One region of the Cobetia sp. SIMBA_158 genome, then DNA from elsewhere that is predicted to be linked to it. Evidence: predicted binding sites of a transcription regulator. Region 1 holds the regulator's gene; each other region holds the start of a gene.
What was found. The regulator sigma-54, encoded in region 1, starts transcription at its own class of promoters, with help from an activator protein. The targets are predictions, from matches to a motif close to TGGCACNNNNNTTGCTNT.
Positions count from the first base shown of each region.

Region 2: the regulator sigma-54 is predicted to act here: its motif matches at 2,805-2,822, upstream of R2R70_RS12030 (putative urea ABC transporter substrate-binding protein).
Region 3: the regulator sigma-54 is predicted to act here: its motif matches at 2,248-2,265, upstream of R2R70_RS08335 (sugar phosphorylase).
Region 4: the regulator sigma-54 is predicted to act here: its motif matches at 1,098-1,115, upstream of speB (agmatinase).

Region 1 is NZ_JAWJYL010000001.1:59,468-64,649, reverse strand. It holds gene R2R70_RS00275 (KpsF/GutQ family sugar-phosphate isomerase) at 1-418, shown strand, start outside; gene R2R70_RS00270 (KdsC family phosphatase) at 545-1,114, shown strand; gene lptC (LPS export ABC transporter periplasmic protein LptC) at 1,114-1,797, shown strand; gene lptA (lipopolysaccharide transport periplasmic protein LptA) at 1,906-2,484, shown strand; gene lptB (LPS export ABC transporter ATP-binding protein) at 2,488-3,228, shown strand; gene R2R70_RS00250 (RNA polymerase factor sigma-54) at 3,462-4,910, shown strand.
Region 2 is NZ_JAWJYL010000007.1:66,026-71,207, forward strand. It holds gene R2R70_RS12020 (ABC transporter ATP-binding protein) at 1-518, opposite strand, end outside; gene R2R70_RS12025 (ABC transporter permease) at 515-1,339, opposite strand; gene R2R70_RS12030 (putative urea ABC transporter substrate-binding protein) at 1,448-2,596, opposite strand; guanidine-I (ykkC/yxkD leader) riboswitch at 2,650-2,758, opposite strand; gene R2R70_RS12035 (DUF262 domain-containing protein) at 3,026-4,090, shown strand; gene R2R70_RS12040 (MAE_28990/MAE_18760 family HEPN-like nuclease) at 4,071-4,757, shown strand; gene R2R70_RS12045 (pyridoxal phosphate-dependent aminotransferase) at 5,085-5,182, shown strand, end outside.
Region 3 is NZ_JAWJYL010000004.1:132,437-137,618, forward strand. It holds gene ribD (bifunctional diaminohydroxyphosphoribosylaminopyrimidine deaminase/5-amino-6-(5-phosphoribosylamino)uracil reductase RibD) at 1-752, opposite strand, end outside; gene nrdR (transcriptional regulator NrdR) at 1,000-1,488, opposite strand; gene R2R70_RS08330 (GlsB/YeaQ/YmgE family stress response membrane protein) at 1,887-2,135, shown strand; gene R2R70_RS08335 (sugar phosphorylase) at 2,499-4,397, shown strand; gene R2R70_RS08340 (hypothetical protein) at 4,486-5,182, opposite strand, start outside.
Region 4 is NZ_JAWJYL010000002.1:28,352-33,533, forward strand. It holds gene R2R70_RS04120 (sigma-54 interaction domain-containing protein) at 1-853, opposite strand, end outside; gene speB (agmatinase) at 1,244-2,194, shown strand; gene R2R70_RS04130 (YjiH family protein) at 2,535-3,851, shown strand; gene R2R70_RS04135 (5-guanidino-2-oxopentanoate decarboxylase) at 3,927-5,182, shown strand, end outside.

The sequences.
Region 1 (5,182 bases):
TTCCCACCCGGGCGGCAGCCTGGGTCGACGCCTGCTGCTGCGGGTCCAGGACGTGATGCATCATGGCGACGCCCTGCCGCGCGTGGCGCTCGGCAGCCCGCTGCGCGATGCGCTGCTCGAGATCACGCGTCAGGGCATGGGCTTCACCTGCGTGATCGATGATGACGACCACCTGGTCGGCGTCTATACCGATGGTGACCTGCGCCGCACCCTCGACCAGCACGGCGATCTGCGCGCACTGAAGGTCGATGATGTCATGACCCGTGGCGGCAAGACCGTGCGCGCCAGCATGCTGGCCGCCGAAGCGGTGCGCATCATGGAAGAAAACCGCATCAGCGTTCTGGTAGTCTGTGACGAGGATGAGCACCCCATCGGAGCCATCCATATGCACGGCCTGCTGGCCAGCGGCGTGATCTGAACTCCCGCGGGCGTTCGCTGTCTCTGTTCGACGGCAGATCGTCCCGGCAAGACGCCACCGCTCAACGCCCATCAGCGCCGTTCACAGGACAGCGTCAAGCATGCACGGAGTGCGAGGAGAAAGACCATGAGCGACACGAATTCCCTGAGCGAAGAATATCCGCAGGACATCATCGACCGCGCACGCCGCGTGCGTCTGCTGGCGCTGGATGTCGACGGCGTGCTCACCGACAACCGTCTGCACTACGATGCCAATGGCGTCGAGACCAAGTCCTTCCACGTCCAGGACGGTCATGGCCTCAAGCTGGTGCTGCGCAGTGGCGTTCGCGTCGCGCTGATCACCGGCCGCAGCTCGCCGATGGTCGAGCGTCGCGCCAAGGAACTGGGCATTCAGGATGTCATCCAGGGCCGTGAAGACAAGCTGGTCGCGCTGACCGACCTGTGCCGCGAGCACGGGATCGAGCTGGAAGAAGTCGCCTATTGTGGCGATGACCTGCCGGACCGCGAGGCCATTCGTCGTGTCGGTCTCGGCGTCAGCGTGCCCAACGCCATGGCCTACGTGATGAGCGAGGCCAACTGGGTCACCTCACGCCAGGGCGGCGATGGCGCCGTGCGCGAGCTCTGTGATCTGCTGCTCAAGGCACAGGGCCACTGGGCCTCGGTGCTGGATACCTACCTGCAGGAGTCGCGTCCCTGATGTTACGTCTGCCCCGCCCTTCTCCGCGTCTCTGGCTGATGCTGCTGTTGCTGCTCGTCGGTGGCGTGCTGGCGCTGATCGAGCAGCGCAACAGCCTGGAATCGACCGTCAATGTCGAGGTCGACAGCAGTGAGCCGGATTACTATCTCGACGGGGCAGACATGACACGCTTCGATGCACGCGGCGTGGCGATCCAGTCCATGACCTCGCCGCATATCGAGCACACGCCAGGCGATGACGTGACCCGGGCGCAGACCCCGAAGATTCGCACCAACGACAGTGAAGACCGCCGCTGGTATGCCACGGGTGACAGTGGCGTGTTGAGCGCCGGCGGCGACACCTTCACCCTCAAGGGTGATGCCAGACTGCGCCAGCCCGATGACCGCTGGACCCTCGATACCGATGTCCTGCACTACAGCCGTGATCAGAATCGCGCCTGGAGTGACGTGCCGGTCGTGATCACCCAGAATGGCCAGCATGTCGAAAGCGACAGCTTCAGCGCCGACCTCTCACAGGATTCCGCCGTGCTGCAGGGCCGTGTTCGCAGCGTCCTGCAACCCGGCACAGGCCAGAGCGAGGCCAGCAAGGAAGCCGAGCGCATCGACTCGGGCGCCGACAGCACCACCTCCGATGATGGGCGCGTCAACAGCACCTTCGAGGCAGCGCCTGCCAGCGGTGAATGAATCCGCCGGGCTGGCCTTCACGCCATGACCCGCGCCGCAACACCTTCTTCTCTGCCGCTCGATGGCATCATTGCTCGGGCGGCGACCCCGTCATGCCAAGGAGCCACCATGACTTCCACGACTCGCAAGCCCTTGACGGCCTGTCGCCAGACCCTCAACAGCGGTGTCATGGCGCTCTGCCTGGCACTGGGCATGTCCACCTTCGCCCCGGCCGCCATGGCGCTGGACAGCGATGCCAGCCAGCCGATCAACATCGCCGCGGACGCCCTGTCGCTCGATGACAAGGCCGGTACCGCCACCTACACCGGCCAGGTGGAGATGCGCCAGGGCAGCATGAAACTCGATGCCAGCCGCGTCGATATCAGCCGCGCCGGCAGCGGCGAGATCTCGCTGGTCAAGGCCACCGGCAAGCGTGCCTACCTGGAACAGCAACCCGCACCCGACGAGAAGCTGGTCAAGGGCTGGGCCGACACCATCCGCTACCATGCACTGGAGCGCCGCGTGGAGCTGGTCGGCAACGCGCGTCTCGAGAAAGGCGATGACACCTTCGAAGGCGGCTACGTGGAGTACTTCCTCGACAAGCGCCAGGTGAACGCCAACAACAGCAAGACGGCACAGCAGACCGAAGGCGGTCGCGTGCACATGACTCTGACGCCACGCGGCGCCAATGCCAGCAAGGAAAACTGAGTCATGACTGCTGCTACTCCGCGTACGCTGAGCGCTCGCCATCTGGCCAAGGCCTACAAGGGCCGCAAGGTGGTCAAGGACATCTCGCTGGAGATCCGCCAGGGCGACATCGTCGGCCTGCTGGGCCCCAACGGCGCCGGCAAGACGACCTCGTTCTACATGATCGTCGGACTGGTGCGCGCCGATGCCGGCAACGTCTCCATCGATGACAAGGACCTCTCCGCTGCCGCCATGCATCAGCGTGCACGCGCCGGCATCGGCTATCTGCCGCAGGAAGCGTCGATCTTCCGCAAGCTGTCGGTGGCCGACAACATCATGGCGATCCTGGAGACCCGCAAGGACCTGGATCGCAATGGCCGCAAGGCACGCCTTGAAGAGTTGCTCGAGGAATTCAGCATCACGCACATCCGCGCCAGTGCCGGTATGAGCCTGTCCGGTGGCGAGCGTCGTCGGGTCGAGATCGCCCGTGCACTGGCCACCGAGCCGGACTTCGTGCTGCTCGATGAGCCCTTCGCCGGCGTCGACCCCATCTCGGTGGGCGAGATCAAGAGCATCGTGCGCCAACTGCGCGACCGTGGCATCGGCGTGCTGATCACCGACCACAACGTGCGCGAGACACTCGATATCTGTGACACCGCCTATATCGTCGGCGATGGCCAGATCATCGCCCACGGTGATGCAGACTCCATCCTGGCCAACCAGCAGGTGCGCGACGTCTACCTGGGCCACGAGTTCAAGCTCTAGGGACTGCGGCTGCGCTGAGTCCTCGCGAGGTAAAAGCTTCGAAAGCCGCTGCGTGATTTTATCGCGTAGCGGCTTTTTCATGTCTGACATCAGACGCATGCATGACGTCCATACCACCTTGGTGGAAACATGGCATGCAAGTTGCTTTAATATTCACGGCAACCACTTGTCAGTGCCCCAAGTCACGGTATAGCGTAGTAAGCACGTTCCTTTGCCGTGAATTGACTGACTCCATGAAACCCACCCTGCAACTCCGCCTCGGCACCTCGCTGACCATGACGCCGCAGCTCCAGCAAGCGATCCAGCTGCTGCAGCTGTCGACGCTCGACCTGCGTCAGGAGATTCAGCAAGCCCTCGAGTCCAACCCCATGTTGGAGCTCGACGAGGACTACGAGTCGCTGGATGTCGTCGAGACACAGGATTCAAGCGAGATCTCCACTGCCGACTCCTCGAGCGAGATTCCCGAGGAATACCCCCTCGACAGTGACTGGTCGGACCTCTACCAGGACCACGCCGGTAGCCTGACCAGCTCCGGCAGTGGCAGCGGGAGTGAAGAAGGGCCGGACTTCGATCGCAATACCAGTGTCGAGAGCCTGCAGGACCACCTGCGCTGGCAGCTGGCGATGACCGACCTCGATGGCCGTGAACGCCAGATGGCGGAGAGCCTGATCGATGCCGTCGACGGTGCCGGCTATCTGAGCCTGTCACTCGACGAGCTGGTCGATGGCCTGCGCGGCCAGGGCCTGCCCGGCCTCAAGGCCTCCGAACTCGAGCAGGTATTGCTGCGTCTGCAGCAGTTCGACCCGACCGGCGTCTTCGCCCGTGATCTGCGCGAATGCCTGCTGCTGCAACTGGCACTGCTGCCGGATGACCTGCCGCTGCTGGCGCAGGCGCGCCGCCTGGTACGTCAATTCCTCGAGGCACTGGGCAACGATGATCGCAAGCTGCTCAAGCGCCGCCTGAGCCTTGACGATGACGAGCTGGATCACGTCATTCGTCTGGTGCGTGCGCTCGATCCGCGTCCGGCATCCGCTTGGGGCGAGCCCGCCAGCGATTACGTGATCCCAGATCTGCTGGTGCGCCATACCCGCCATGGCTGGCAGGTCGAGCTCAACCCGGAAGCGCTGCCCAAGCTGCGCATCCAGCCGGAATACGCCGCACTGATCAAGCGTGCCGACAAGTCCGCCGACAACACCTTCCTCAAGGACAACCTGCAGGAAGCGCGCTGGCTGATGAAGAGCCTGTCATCACGCAATGACACCCTGCTCAAGGTCGGCCGCGAGATCATGGCACGCCAGATCGATTTCCTCGAGCAAGGCGAGGAAGGCATGAAGCCGCTGATTCTGGCCAACATCGCCGAAGTGGTCGAGATGCACGAATCGACCATCTCGCGGGTCACGACCCAGAAGTACATCCACACCCCACGCGGCGTCTTCGAGCTCAAGTTCTTCTTCTCGAGCCAGGTCGGTGGCAGCGGCAGTGGCGACGCCCACTCAAGCACCGCCATTCGTGCCCGCATCCGCAAGCTGATCGCGGAAGAGCCGGCCCGCAAGCCTCTCTCCGACTCGCGGCTGGTCGACCTGCTCGCCAGCGATGGCATCGAGGTCGCACGCCGTACCGTGGCCAAGTATCGCGAAGCGATGGGCATCCCCTCCTCCAGCGAGCGCAAGCGTCTGGCCTGACGCGTCACCTGCGGCTGCCATGCCCTGCTTTCACCTCCACAATGGCAGCCGCCGCCAACCTCAAGCGCTGGATTTTCCGCTCATCAGCCTCTGACTTCGCGGGTAGCGGTACGCCTGTCGTACGCTCTGTCATGCCGTCAACCGCTCATCAATTGCCCGTCATGGGCCATGACGGCGCGCAGGATGACGGTAAAAAACCGCCGTTCCGGCAGCGTCATTCACCGTCAATCGCATGTTTTTAAAGTCACTTTTGCGCGCATTGCACCTGGATG
Region 2 (5,182 bases), on a different contig from region 1:
GGGTCCAGCGCGCCGAAGGGCTCATCCAGCAGTAGGATGCGCGGCTTCATCATCAGCGCCTGGGCGATGGCGAGGCGTTGCTGCATGCCGCCGGACAGCTCATGCGGATACTTGTCCAGCGCGTGGGACAGGCCGACTTCTTCCAGGCGCGCTTCGGCGGCGACTCGCGCTTCACGGCGCTTGGCCCCGAACAGCTTGCCGGTCAGCGGGGCACGTGCCAGCTCCTCGGCCATGATCACGTTGCCCAGCACGGTGAGGTGCGGGAAGACGGAATACTTCTGGAAGACGATGCCGCGGTCCGGGCCCGGCTCACCGGGGATGGGCTTGCCATCGAGCAGCAGCTCACCGCGCGAGACGCCCTCGGTGCCCAGCAGCAGCTTGAGGAAGGTGGTCTTGCCGCAACCGGAGGCGCCGACCAGGGTGATGAATTCTCCGGCCTCGACGGTCAGGTTCATGCGTTCCAGCACGACCTGCTGGCCGTAGTGCTTCTCGAGGCCCTTGGCGTGGATCAGGCTCATGATTGGCTCTCCTCAGCGTGGTACCAGGGGAAGGCGCGGGTCGAGACAAGCACCAGCAGGCGGTCGAGCAGGAAGGCCAGCAGCGTGATCCAGGCCACGTAGGGCAGGATGACGTCCATCGCCAGATAGCGACGCACCAGGAAGATGCGGTAGCCGAGGCCATCCTGGGCGGCAATGGCTTCCGCGGCGATCAGGAACAACCAGGCGCTGCCGAGTGCCAGGCGCGTGGCGCTCAGAAGGCGCGGGGTCAGCTGGGGCAGCAGTACGCGGGTCAGCACCTGCCAGGAGCTGGCGCCCAGCGTCTGGGCCTTGATCAGCTGCTCATCGGGCAGGCGCAGGGCCTGATTCTGCAGGTCGCGAATCAGGAAGGGCGTGATGCCGATGACGATCAGCGCGATCTTGGCCAGCTCGCCGGTACCGAAGGCGATGAACAGGATCGGAAGAATCGCCATCGGCGGAATCAGGGACAGCACGGTGATCAGCGGTGACAGCTTGGCGCGCAGCAGCGGCAGGCCACCGGTGAGCAGGCCGACGGTCAGGCCGATCAGCGCACTGATCAGCACGCCGGCCAGCAGGCGTTCGAGGCTGGCGAAGGTGTCGGTCCACAGCGGCAGGTCGCCGGTGCGCACGTTGACCTCGGTGGCCAGTCGCGAGAACGACTCGCCCATGGCGGCGAAGGACGGCAGCAGGCGGTCATTCGGGTTGTCGAGCAGTCGCTGGTTGGACTGCACGATGTAGAGGATGGCCAGCAGCGCGAAGGGCAGGCCACCGAGCAGCCAGCGGCCACCACGGGAGGGTGTCAGATTGATCAGGCGTTTCATGCGCGGGCTCCACGGGTGCGAACGAGGGTGCGGTCGAGGGAGGCGGTCGGTTCACGTTCCGCGAGGCAGGCTGCCCCGCGGAGCGTGTGCGGCATCCACCGCGTGGCGTTACTGGCTGTCGGCCAGTGCGGCGGTGTAGCTCGGGTCGAAGCGCAACATCACGTTGCCTTCATTGCCGATGACGCCGGCGGGGGTCTCGATACCGATGAAGCCCGCATCCGGGGCGCCTTCGCCCAACAGGCCCTGCGCGAAGCTGAAGTCGGCGATGTGCTGCATGGTGTCCTTTAGGCTCGGCGCATTGAAGGCGGCCACGGCCTCGGCGGGGGTGTAGTACATGTGGGTCGCGGCTAGCTGGGACTGATAACCAGCGAGGTCGGTGCCGGCGGCATCGGCCATCTGGGAGAGGGCGGCTTCGTCACCGGCCTTCATCTTCTCCATCACCTCATACCAGGCACCGACCAGCGCGTGGCCGAAGTCCGGGTTGTCCTTCAGCGTCTGGGTATTGACGACCATCAGGTCGAGAATCTCGCCGGGGATGTCGCTGGAATTGAAGACTTCGGTGTAGCCGGGCATCTCCTTGAGCGTGGCCAGCTGCGGGTTCCAGGTCACCACTGCCTGGGTGTCGGTGTTGCTGGCCAGCGCCACGATGTCGGCATCGCCGGTATTAGTGGTGGTCAGGTCGCGCTCGCTCATGCCGACGCTGTCCAGCGCGCGTGCCAGCAGGTAGTGGGAGACACTGAACTGAACCAGATTGACCTCGCGGTCCTTCAGGGACTCGATGGAATCGCCATCGCGGACCATCACGCCGTCGTTGCCATCGGAGTAGTCGCCCAGAATCAGCGCGGTGGAATCGACGCTGCTGGCGGCGGGGAGGGTGAGGGCGTCCATGTTGGTCATGGCGCAGCCATCGACATTGCCGGAGGTGTACTGATTGATGGACTCGACGTAATCGTTGACCTGCACCACATCGATATTGATGTCGTACTTCTTGGCCCACTTGTCGACGATGCCCTGGGTGTCCGCGTATTCCCACGGCATCCAGCCGGCATACACCGACCAGCACACGCTGAAGGAATCCTGCGCCATGGCCTGCGGGCTCAGTGATGCGCCAAGCAGCAGGGCGCCGGCCAGCGCAGCACGTCTGGAAGCGTTTCGGGAAACGGTAGATGAAGCAGATGAGACAGCAGCGGATGACACCTGGGCGCTGGCATCCGAGGGGGAAGTCGCGGACTGGGAAAGGCGAGTGAGCTGGGTCATTGTCGTTATCTCCGGCGGAAAAAGTGAGAGGCGCCGACCTTTACAGGCTTTGCGTCTCCCGGGCTTTTGTCCCGCCGTGTAACCCCCAGCTTGGAGGTCGAGTGCTCTCGGACCAGTCGTGACGGCTATCAGCCAGTCACCGGAACCCTAGCGCTCCATTGGTGTAGATTTTCGATTGTTGTATGCCTATCGGTGCCTCGCTGAGTATCTAGCAGAAAGCGTGCCTAATTTTAAAAAATTTACATTTTTCAGTTTCTTATGGGGGATGCTTCCAAGGAGGGAGGGATGAAAAGTTGTCTCGGTGCACCAAATGAACGTTTTCTAGGAATGGGTGCACTGATGTGGTGTGGGGTGCTTTTTTAACAGGAATCAATTAAGATATAAGATGTTATAGAGTTATTGTTCTATGTATAAGTATTGAGGTTTTATATGAAGTTTATGGATTTGCAAGCGCAGCTGGAAGACAATAGAAGATCTGTTGCGTTTGATAGTTATGATATATCGGTGCGACAGCTATATGATATGACGCTTGAGGGGATGATCGATATCGCTCCTGACTATCAAAGGCACTTTGTCTGGGATGAGGCTAGGCAGTCTGAGTTAATAGAATCATTGTTTCTCGGTATTCCAGTCCCGACCTTATATATGGCAACTAATCGAGATTCAAGCTGGGAGGTGATTGATGGCCTTCAGAGATTGACCACAATAATTAACTATGTGGGTAGTTTGGATGTTATCAAGGAAGTTAATGCTAAGGGGAGTAAGTTAAAAATTTCTTCATTGGAAAAGCTTAGCTCTCTGAATGGTACTCGTTATGAGGATCTTCCAAAATCACTGCAGGTTATGTTCCAGACTAGACCTATCCGAGTTACTGTCTTGAATGATAGGAGTGATAATAGTGTTCGGTATGACTTGTTTGAGAGATTGAATACAGGTGGTGTAAACTTGCACCCGCAAGAAATAAGAAATTGTGTCTATACAGGGGAGTTTAACGATTTTATAAAAGAACTTTCAATGAATGATAGTTTTAGAAAAGTTGTTAAGGTTACAAAGAGCTCTGCAAATAAAGGGGTTTATGAAGAGCTGGTCCTTAAGTTCTTTTGTTATTATGAGCAGCGAGATAAGTTTGTGCATAATGTTAAAGAGTTTCTTAACGACTATATGGAATCGAAGACAAAGTCCTTTAAGAACAAAGTGCGTTTGCGCAATATTTTCGAGCAGACTTTTAACGAGCTTGAGCGTTCACTGCCAAACGGAATTGTCAGGGGGAACCGACTAAACGTGACGCCAATGGTATTATTTGAAGCAATAGCAATCGGTACTGCCGATGTTATTGATAATGATATTGCGGTTAGGCAAGGTGTTATCCAAGATCTCTTAGATAATGAAGCATTAAAAAAGCTAACTTCTGGTGCTACTAATAGTCGAAAAAGATTGCATGATAGAATTAATTTTGTAAAGGATGCTATCGAGCATGACTTTAGAAACAACTAGAACACTTTCTACTGAGAGATTCAACGAAGTTAGAATTTTTTTGGGATATTTAATTGAACAGGAGCCTAATGAGCCTGCAACACCTGATAGTCCAGAGTTTAAGATACAAAAAGGTCTTTTCTATGTGCAGTTATATAGTGCACTTGAGAAAACTATAAATGATGCGGTTGAAAAGGCACTTCTCTATATTGCCGAAAAGTCTATACTAGCATCGCATTACTCTGAAAGTTTTTATGCAGTTGTTCTTAAGGATAAGCTAAAGAGTTTTAAGGATTCTGGGTATAAAAAGTTTTTTGATGGTGCAGTTAGTATTTTCGCTGAAACTAGATCACAAAATACTGTGAGAATTGATGAGACTATTTTTGCAAATAGTCTTCAAAATGTTTGGGCCAAAAGCATAAAGACTATTTTTATAGTATTTGGCAAGCATGATTTTCAACTTGATAGAAGTTCAGAATTGGCTATTGACGAAGTGGTCAATAAGCGTAATGCCGTTGCTCATGGTAGAGAAAGTGCTCTTACGGTTGGGGAGAGTCACACGGTCGCTACATTACAGAACAGATATAACACAATTAGGCAAGTGTGTATAAGTGTGATCGATGAGTTGGAGGATTTTTGTTCTAGTCAGGTGTACATTAAGCCAGAGGCTAGAAGTAATTATGAATAATTTTTTTGGCGAAATTTATACGAATAAAGATTCCTCTGTTTTCGCAGTCACCCGTAATTTACTGGCTTAAAATGGAGCGACGCTGCCTTAGGATTTTGGGCCAGCTTCTGCCGAGAAGCATCAGCGCCTTGATAATGAGGCCAGAGGGTTGCCCTTGCCGCGGCGCATGGTTGCGCGATCCGGCGCGTCGTTTCGTTGTGCCTCTCACCAAAGTCTTATACGTTGGTGGTGCTTTATTAGCACATACAAAAACAACGGCTTGCTCCCGATTGCCCGTGTGGCTTCACACGAGGGGGAAGGGCAGCAGCGACAGACAGAGGACACACGATGACAGACGTAGTCGAGAAGGATCTGCAGGAGTCTTCTGTGGTTCAGGCGGTTGAGAAGGGCTCTCCATCATCGCGTTCGCGTCGTGGTTTCCTGGG
Region 3 (5,182 bases), on a different contig from region 1:
ACCAGCAGCGTACGACCGGGTTGCGCCAGAATGCGCGCCGCCAGCGGCAGACGCAGGTGGCTGTCCACCACCACGCGCAACGGCTGACGCGCCACCAGCGCCTCGAGCCCCAGCGGATGGTCTTCGAGCCCGAGCTGGTCGGCGCGCACATTGAGACGCGAATCATCGAAGATGACCGACTCGATGCCGCTCATCACCACGCTGGAGCGCGCGCGCAGACGCTGCACGGCGCTGCGCGCTTCGGGGCCGGTGATCCACTGGGATTCGCCGGAGGCCATCGCCGTGCGACCGTCCAGACTCATGGCCTGCTTGAGGCGCACGAAGGGCCGACCGCGCTCCATGCGTGACAGGAAGCCGGGATTGAGCGCTCGCGCCTCCTGCTCCATCACCCCGACCGTCACCGCGATGCCCGCGCCCTGCAGCAGCGCGATGCCGCGCCCGGCAACCTGCGGATTCGGATCACGCATCGCGATCACCACCCGCGAGACGCCCGCCGCGATCAGCGCCAGCGAGCAAGGGCCGGTACGCCCGGTGTGGGAGCAGGGCTCCAACGTCACATAGGCCACGCAGCCCAGCGCGCGCTCGCCTGCCTCTGCCAGCGCATTGACCTCGGCATGCCCTTCCCCGGCACGCACGTGAAAGCCGCTCGCGATCACCTCGTCGGTCTCGGCCTCTACCAGCACACAGCCGACACGCGGATTGGGCTGCGTCGTGTAGCTGCCCAGGCGCGCCAGGCGCAGGGCGTGGGCCATGTGGCGCGCATCACGCGCCGAGGGAGCACTGCGGTCGCGAGAGTGGCTGTCGCGAGAATGGCTGTCACGGGGAGCATGAGAAGCATGAGGAGAAAGAGACATGCGATACCTTGGCGTGAAACGAGAGAAGGTCAGGCGTAGCCCAGGCGGTGGCCAATACTTCGAGGCCTGAGCCACGCAGCGTGACGCGACAGGACCAGCAGGCGCAGGCCTCGAGGGCATCTGCAAGGATGCCTGTGTCGAGATATCAGGGTCGCGCGTCTTCCTCGCCCGGCAGGAAGCTGGGCTCCTGGGCGAGACGGTCGATCTCGGCGCGGAACTCATCAAGATCCTGGAAGCGACGATAGACCGAAGCGAAGCGGATATAGGCGACCTGATCCAGCCGCTTGAGCTGCTGCATGACCTCATCGCCGATGCGCCGCGCCTCGATCTCACGCTCGCCGGTGGCACGCAGACGCTGACGAATGCGCTCCACCGCGGCCTCGATCAGTTCGGAGGATACCGGGCGCTTTTCCAGCGCGCGCAGCATGCCGGCACGCAGCTTGTGCTCATCGAAGCTCTCACGCGAGCCGTCGCCCTTGACCACGCGCGGCATGACCAGCTCCGCCGTTTCGTAAGTCGTGAAACGCTCACCGCAGGCCGCGCACTGGCGACGCCGCCGCACCTGGTCACCCTCGACCACCAGTCGGGAATCCGTGACCTTGGTTTCATGAGTTCCACAGAAGGGACAGTGCATGTTGGAGAGCCTGCTTGGGTGCGAGGTGGCTGCGGCCCCGCGCGAAGCACAGCGAGGAAGTGGCGCAGCGCAGCCGAATGACAGCGAATGGCGGGTATTGTAACCGTTAAGGCCCCGCCACGGGAGCCTATGTCAGCCTCGACATGACTGAACTAGCCTTGGGGAGCGACCAAAGGGAGGCAGGAGTTTCCTGCATTGTCGCCTCGGGTGGCGGGCACCGCGGCGAAAGCGTCAATCAACCTGCCCAGCAGGCTTGAAATCCCCGCCCGATAACCGAAAGATGACATCAGGGTGCAGCGCCTCACAAGGACGCTTGCCCGAGCCGTGAAATCCTTTCACGACTGGCGGCGGATGATCTCTGCCGCGAGATTGATCACGATGACGCAAGGAGCTGCGACATGGGAATCATTGCATGGATCATATTCGGTCTTATTGCCGGCATCATCGCCAAGGTGATCGTGCCCGGCAAGGACCCGGGTGGCATCATCGTCACCAGCATCATCGGCATCCTGGGGGCTGTGGTCGGTGGCTGGGTCGGCACCCTGATGGGCTTCGGTGAAGTGACGGGATTCAATCTGGCCAGCTTTGTCATCGCCGTGCTCGGCGCCGTCATTCTGCTGATTCTGTATCGCGTGCTGCGCAAGTAAAGCGTGTCATGAAGCGCAGTGGCGTCAGCTGGCCGCAGGCCACATGACGCCAGACAGGACGGCCAGCCGGCACATGCAGGCTGGCCGTCCTGCCTTGCAGGCTTGACGAATCTGGCCCAAGGCGTGCATGACTCATGAGTAAAGGCGCCAGGCCGTCACCCACGGGCGCCGCTCAGCGATGCGCTGTTCAGGGATTTCACCAAGCGACGGCCAGCCGACTTCATCTGATAAGTGATTTCCAGTCTTGCCACCGGCCCCGCAGGATTGCGCCGGCGGGCTTCCCGAAGATCACCCGCGACACGCTCTGCCCATTGCACCTCACGAGGCAGAGTCTGACCGCTTTTGCTGCCACGAGGATTGCCCATGTCCGATACGTCATCTCCCGATCACTCGACATCCACTGCCTCCGATCCTGCGCCGAGCGAGGGCAACGCCAGACCACGGGCCAGAGTCTCTCTCGCCAAACGCCTCTCGCAAGCTGATTTCCAGGCGCATGCCACACGCCTGCTCGCCGAGATCTACCCACAGCGTCATGAGGAAGTCCTCAGACGCCTGGAGACGGTGCTGGATTTCCATCGCACGCGCCTCACCCCCCGCGTACCGGAAGGCGAGCCGCTCTGGAGCGAGCGCGACCAGTGGCTGATCACCTACGGCGACAGCCTGCAGCAGGAAGGCGAGGCACCACTGGCGACCCTGCACGACTTCCTCGCCAGCCGACTGGACGACAGCCTGTCCGGTGTCCACGTGCTGCCCTTCTTTCCGTGGAGCAGCGATGACGGCTTCAGCGTCATCCACTATCGCGAGGTCAATCCGGTCCTCGGCGACTGGCAGGACATCCGGCGCCTGAGCGAGCAGCGCGACCTGATGGCAGACCTGGTCATCAATCACTGCTCACGCGAGTCACTGTGGTTCGCCGATTATCTGGCCGGCGTGCAGCCCGGCCGCGACTACTTCATCGAGATGGACCCCGACACCGATGTCTCCGAGGTCGTGCGCCCGCGCCCGTCTGCCCTGCTCACGCCGGTGCATACCCGTCGTGGCCTGCGCCATCTTTGGGCAACCTTCTCGGATGACCAGATCGACCTGAACTTCGCCAATCCCGATGTGCTGCTCGAATTCATCGGCATCCTGCTTTACTACCTCGAGCAGGGCGCGGGCATCATCCGCCTCGATGCAGTGGCCTTCCTGTGGAAACGCCAGGGCACCTCCTGCATCCACCTGCCGGAGACACACGCCGTGGTGCGCCTGCTGCGCGCCATCGTCGACCATCTAGCGCCGGGCAGCCTGTTGATCACCGAGACCAACGTGCCCCACGCCGAGAACATGTCCTACTTCGGGCTCGACCGCCTGTCACAGCACGACCTCACCGCCATCGAGGGCAGCGCCCAGGCCGATGAAGCGCACCTGATCTATCAGTTCACGCTGCCGCCGCTGACGCTGCACACCCTGACCTCCGGCGATGCCAGCGCCCTGACCCAGTGGGCCACCAGCCTGCCGTCCCTGCCTTCCGGCTGCAGCTACTTCAACTTCACCGCCAGTCACGACGGTATCGGCGTTCGCGCCCTTGAGGGCCTGCTGCCCGACCACGAGCGCGACACCCTGGTGCGACTGGTGCATGACTTCGGTGGCTACGTCAGCATGCGCGCCAACCCCGGGCGCGCCGACACCCCCTATGAGCTCAACATCAGCTACTTCGATGCGCTCAAGGGCACGCGGCGCGGCCAGGACCCGTGGCAGATCGAGCGCTTCATCGCCAGTCAGACCCTGATGCTGAGCCTGCAGGGCATCCCGGGGATGTACATCCACTCGCTGACCGCGACCCCCAACCACCAGGAAGGCGTCGAGCGCGATGGTCACCTGCGCGCCATCAACCGCCGCAAATGGCAGCGCGATGAACTGGAAGCACTGCTGGCAAGCCCCAACACCGCGACCCATGAGGTCTTCCACGCCCTCAAGCGCCGCATGGCACTGCGCCGCAACGAACCCTGCTTCCACCCGGATGCCGACCAGAATGTCTTCGATGTCGGCCCGGACTTCTTCGTCTTCGAGCGCGTCACCCATGAAGGGCGTCGCCTGCTGTTCGCCCTCAATGTCACCGATCAGCCGCGCGTGCTGCCGCTGCCGGCAAGCTGGCAAGGCGTCGCGCTGACCGACCACCTGTGCCACGACAAGGCCTACGATCCCACCATGGCCCGCCGCCCCTATCAGGCGGCCTGGCTGATGGAGCAAACCGTGCGCCCGCCCGCCATCGAGGTTGTCTGACGCCCTCTTTTTCTCCTCCTGCCAACGACAACGGGGCTGCCAGTGGCAGCCCCGTTGTCGTTGGTCTTGCTGTTTCCCGCCGCGAGCCTTACTGGTTGTCCAGCTCCACCGCTTCGTGCATGCGCTCGAGCAGGTCCGGCACGGCTGACTGCACCCGGTTCCAGCTCGGAATGAAGGGCTTGTCGCGTGGATTGTCGAGGAAGGCGCTGCCGGCATCCATGATGTTGGCGGCGAACAGCTCCACCGCCGCTTCCTCGCTGTGGCGGTCCACCGTCAGGCCATTCATGACGGCATCGTTGTAGTAGGTCTCGATCAGGTCCAGCGCGATACGGTAATAGGTCGCCTTGATGGTGCGGAAGGTCTCGCCGTGCATCTCGACGCCCAGCGTGGCCAGCTTGCGATACATGGCCTTGGCGATATCCAGACTCATGCGATTCAAGCCGCCCAGCGCATCTTCCTCGGACAGCGGCTGGTGCTTGTGATCGTAGGCATCGGCGATGTCCACCTGACACAGGCGCTTGGTGGAATAGTTGCGATGGACCTCGGACAGTACGCCGATCTCCAGCCCCCAGTCACTGGGAATACGGATGTCCGCCAGCACGTCGGTGCGCATCGAGAATTCGCCGGACAGCGGGTAGCGATAGCTGTCGAGATAATCCAGGTACGGCAGCGGGCCATAGACCTTCTTGAGCGCACGGATCAGCGGCGTGACCATCAGGCGTGCCACGCGGCCGTTCAGCTTGCCCTGGGCGATGCGCGAGTAGTAGCCCTTGCAGAACTCGTAG
Region 4 (5,182 bases), on a different contig from region 1:
TCAGGCCCGCCTTGCCACGGTTACCCGCGCCGGTGAAGGCACCGGCCTGATAGCCGAACATCTCGGACTCGAACAGGCTCTCGGGGATGGCGCCGCAGTTCACCTCGATGAAGGGGCCGTCGGCGCGTTGGCTCCAGCGATGCAGTTGATGGGCGAAGGCCGTCTTGCCGACCCCGGATTCACCCAGCATCAATACCGTGGCGTTGGTGGGCGCAACCCGCTTGAGCAGCAGCGCGATCTCGCGCATCACCGGGCTTCTGACCTGCAGCTCGCCCAGCTCCAGCGCGGCGTCTTCGCACTCGGCCTGCTCGCGCGCTGATTGTTCACGTTGCCGCTGTTCAGCCTGGCTCTGTGCATATTGCTCCGTGGCCTGGACTGATTGCCCTGCCCCCGCCGTTGCCCAATCGCTTTCTCCCTGGCTGACGCCGCCCAGCTCGCCACCGCGCGAATTGCGGCGCAGGTGATCACTGAAGCGCTGCTGGAGCACCGCGTATTCCTGCTGCAACAGCTGGATATCGGTGAGATCCATCGAGCGGCTGACCACGCACTCGAGCTTGCCCGCGACGAACACCGGATGCGCCTGCGCCACCACCCGCCGCCCGGTGGCGGTGAGCTGCATCATCTGCAGCGTGCGCCCCGTGCGCAGCACCTCCAGGCTGATGGAGGGCTTGAGCACGCCGCTGGCTTCCAGCTCATGCACGTTGGCGGCACACAACTCCTCGCGGGTCATGCCATAGACCGCCGCGGCGCCGGGGCTGACATCTGTCACCTGGCCATCCGCATTGACCACGAAGTAGTGATCATGAGCGGTGTCGATGATGGTCTTGAGAATCTGACGGTCGAGCTCTGACATGGCGGGCACCTCATGGTCGAGCCTGTGAATCGGGGCGGGGCTTTCCAGCGCTTCTTTCTATCGCTTCTTTCTAGCAGTTCTTTGTCGCACTGCGCTTGAAGACACTCTCGATGATGCCCGAATGTGATCCACAAATGAATCAGTGATCCATTTTTGAATCATTATCAGTGCGCTAGTGATCCAGAAATGAATCACTCAGACACCACCCTCAAATAAAATCCAATAAAATCAATTGACTAAAAATTGGCATGGTTACTGCAATGCTGGGGTATGCGCCAAGGAAGATCGCCGGCTTTCATGCCACCGTCCGGCCTGCCGATCAGGCGAACAATCACAATACCCCGCTCGCCGTCACGCTAGCGCGAGCGACTCAAGACCCTGGAGAGACAGATGAGCGAGTTCAATCAGCCGCTGGGCGGCAACGACATGCCACGTTTCGGCGGCCCGGCCACCATGATGCGTCTGCCGGCTCAGGAAACCGCGGAAGGCCTGGACGCCGCCTTCATCGGCATTCCGCTGGACATCGGTACCTCCAACCGTCCGGGCGCGCGTCTCGGCCCGCGCCAGATCCGTGATGAATCGCGCATGCTGCGCCCCTACAACATGGCCACCCGTGCCGCGCCCTTCGATAGCCTGCAGGTGGCGGACATCGGCGATGTGCCGATCAACACCTTCCACCTTCCCAAGAGCATGGACATCATCGAGCAGTTCTACGATGAGGTGCTGCGCCACGACTGCGTACCGCTGACGCTGGGCGGCGATCACACCGTCACCCTGCCGGTGCTGCGCGCCATCGCCAAGAAGCACGGGCCGGTCGGCCTGATCCACATCGATGCCCACGCCGACGTCAACGACCACATGTTCGGCGAGCCCATCGCCCACGGCACGCCGATTCGTCGCGCCCAGGAAGAAGGCCTGCTCGACAGCAATCGCGTGGTGCAGATCGGCCTGCGTGGCACCGGCTACTCCGCCGATGACTTCGACTGGTGCCGCCAGCAGGGCTTCCGTGTCGAGACCGCAGAAATGTGCTGGTTCAAGTCACTCGCGCCGCTGATGGCCGAAGTGCGCGACATGATGGGCGACCGCCCGGTGTACATCACCTTCGACATCGATGGCCTGGACCCCTCCGTCGCCCCCGGCACCGGCACCGTGGAAGCCGGCGGCCTGACCATGCCTCAGGGCATGGAGATCGTGCGCGGCGCGCGTGGCCTCAACATCGTCGGCGGTGACCTGATGGAAGTCTCCCCGCCCTACGACACCAGCGGCAACACCGCGCTGATGGGCGCGACCCTGCTCTACGAAATGCTGTGTGTACTGCCGGGCGTGCAACAGCGCGACTGATCCACGAACAACCCACGAATGACCCGCTGTCCTGCTGTACCCGCGCCGGGGGCCCGTCCCGCCCTCGGCGCACACAGAATCACCCGACACGATACGGCATGATGCATCACACAATGCTCGGCTAGAGCCTGACCATTACAACAAGATCTAGGTGACCCGAATGACAACCAGCATCGACTCCGCGGCGGACCATACGCCGCCCCGCGCTATTTCTGACTCTGTCTCAAGTTCCGTATCAAGTTCTGGCTCAGGTGCTGAACAGCCTGAGACCGCCAAGCCACAGAAGGCGCAGAAAGACCTCATCGCCACCCGTCCCGTGCCGCTCACGGCCAGGGGACTGATGAAATTCCTGGTGCCGTCACTGCTCGGCGTCAGCTTCTTCCTGGTGCCGTTCAGTGTCGGCGACACCATCAATATCGGCATGGGCCTGATGGCCGATTGGCTCAAGGCCACGCTCGGCAGCGCCTTGCCCGCCATCGCCGTCGCGGTGCTGTGTCTGTCGGTGATCCTCACCGGCTTCGTCAAGCTAGCCAAGCCGGCCTGGGCACGTCAGGGCGCGGCGCACGAGCTGTTCGACGTCTCTCCTGTGTGGTTCGCCATGCGCGCCCTCGGCGCCATCTTCGCGCTGATGACCTATTTCCAGTGGGGGCCGACCCAGGTCACCGCGGCCTTCACCGGCGGCGTGATGCTCAATGATCTCGCGCCGGTACTGCTGACCTTCTTCTTCTTCGCGGCCATTCTGCTGCCGCTGCTGGTCGACTTCGGCTTCATGGAATTCATCGGCAGCCTGGTGCGTCGCCCGTTCCGCGCCATCTTCAACCTGCCCGGGCGCAGCGCCATCGATGCCACCGCCTCGTGGATGGGTTCCGGCACCGTCGGCGTGCTGATCACCACCCAGCAGTACGAGCAGGGCTTCTACAGCAAGCGTGAAGCGGCAGTGATCGCCACCAACTTCTCGGTGGTCTCGATCGCCTTCGCGTTGCTGGTCACCAGCTTCATGAACATCAACCACCTGTTCGTGCCCTTCTATCTGACCGTCGTCATCGCGGGCCTGATCGCCGCCGTCATCGTGCCGCGTCTGCCGCCGCTGTCACGCAAGCGTGATGACTACCACGAGCCAGTCGGCTGTCAGATCAGCGAAGAGAACCAGAGCGACTGTGGCGTGCTGCGCTACTCACTCGGCATGGCCGTCGCGCGCGCCGAGCATGCGCCGGGCCCGCTCAAGCTGGTGAAATCGGCCGGCTTCAACGTGGCGGACATCTTCCTCGGCCTGCTGCCGGTGGTGATCGCCATCGGTACCGTGGCGCTAATGCTGGCCGAGTTCACGCCGGTCTTCACCTGGCTCTCCTACCCGATGATTCCGCTGCTGGAACTGCTGCAGATTCCTCACGCGGCAGAGGCAGCCCCGGCGACGCTGGTCGGCTTTGCCGACATGTTCCTGCCGGCGGTGCTGGCCAAGGACATCGACAGCGAACTGACCCGCTTCGTGATCGCCTGCCTGTCACTGACCCAGTTGATCTACATGTCCGAGATCGGTGCCCTGCTGCTCAAGTCGAAGATTCCGCTCAAGATCTGGGAGCTGGTGGCCATCTTCGTGCTGCGCACGCTGATCACCCTGCCGATCATCGCCGGTATCGCGCATCTGTTCGTGTTCTGAGCCAAGCGGGCACTCAACTTGTTTCTCATCTCATACGGGAGCACCACGGTGCTCCCGTCATTGGAATAACCTGCCATGACCTGTGCTGAACTCCTGATCCGACTGCTGCGTGACACCTACGGCGTCGACACCGTCTTCGGTATTCCCGGCGTGCATACCGTCGAGCTCTACCGTGGCCTGGAGCCGGATGCCGATCCCGCCGCGCGCAGCATTCGCCACGTCACCCCGCGCCACGAACAAGGCGCCGGCTTCATGGCCGATGGCTATGCCCGCAGCACCGGCAAGCCCGGGGCGTGCTTCATCATCACCGGCCCGGGGATGACCAACATCACCACCGCGATGGGACAGGCGCTGGCCGACTCCATCCCGATGCTGGTGATCTCCAGCGTCAATCGCACCGACACCCTCGGCCGTGGCCAGGGACGTCTGCACGAGCTGCCCAGCCAGCAGCAGCTGGTATCGGGCGTGGCGCGCTTCAGCCACACCCTGCTCGACCCGGCCGCGCTGCCGGAAGTGCTGGCCCGCGCCTTCGCGCTGTTCGAGGGCGCCCGCCCCGGCCCCGTGCATATCGAGATTCCCATCGACCTGTTCGATGCCGAGATCCCACCACCCGCCGGTCGCACCACGCATGACTTCACCCGTCCGCGCATCGGCCGCCTCGCGCCGGACCCGGCCCTGCTCGCTGACGCCGTGAGCCTGCTGCAAGGCGCCGAGCGGCCGCTGGTGCTGCTGGGCGGTGGCTGTGTCGCTGCGCCCGAGGCGGCCCGCCAGCTGGTGGAGGCACTCGATGCCCCCACCGTCACCACCATCAATGCCAAGGGCCTGCTGGGCAGCGCCCACCCGCTGGATCTCGGTGCCAACGCCGCGCTGCCTGCGGTACGTGAACTGGCGCGCGACGCCGATGTGGTACTGGCGATCGGCACCGAACTTGGCGAGACCGACTACGACGTGGTGTTCGATGATGGCTTCGTGATCGGCGGTCAGCTGATCCGCATCGATATCGACCCCGAACAGCTGGCGCGCAACCAGCAGGCGACACTCGCCATCGTCGCCGACGCCGGCCTGGCGCTGGAGACTCTCGCCGCGCGAGTCGTCGGCGGCCTGGGGGAAACCTATGACAAGCCGGCTGAAACAGCTGACGCAAAGGCAGGCAAGACACGCGGCGCGCAGATCACCGCTGCGGCGCTTGAGGCCCTCGCGCTGCCGACTGACCCGGCCTTCGCGCCCTACGTGCCGCTGTTCGATACCCTCCAGCAAGCACTGCCGGAGGCGATCTGGGTCGGCGATTCCTGCGCGACCGTCTACGCCGCCAATCATCTGCTCAGCCAGCC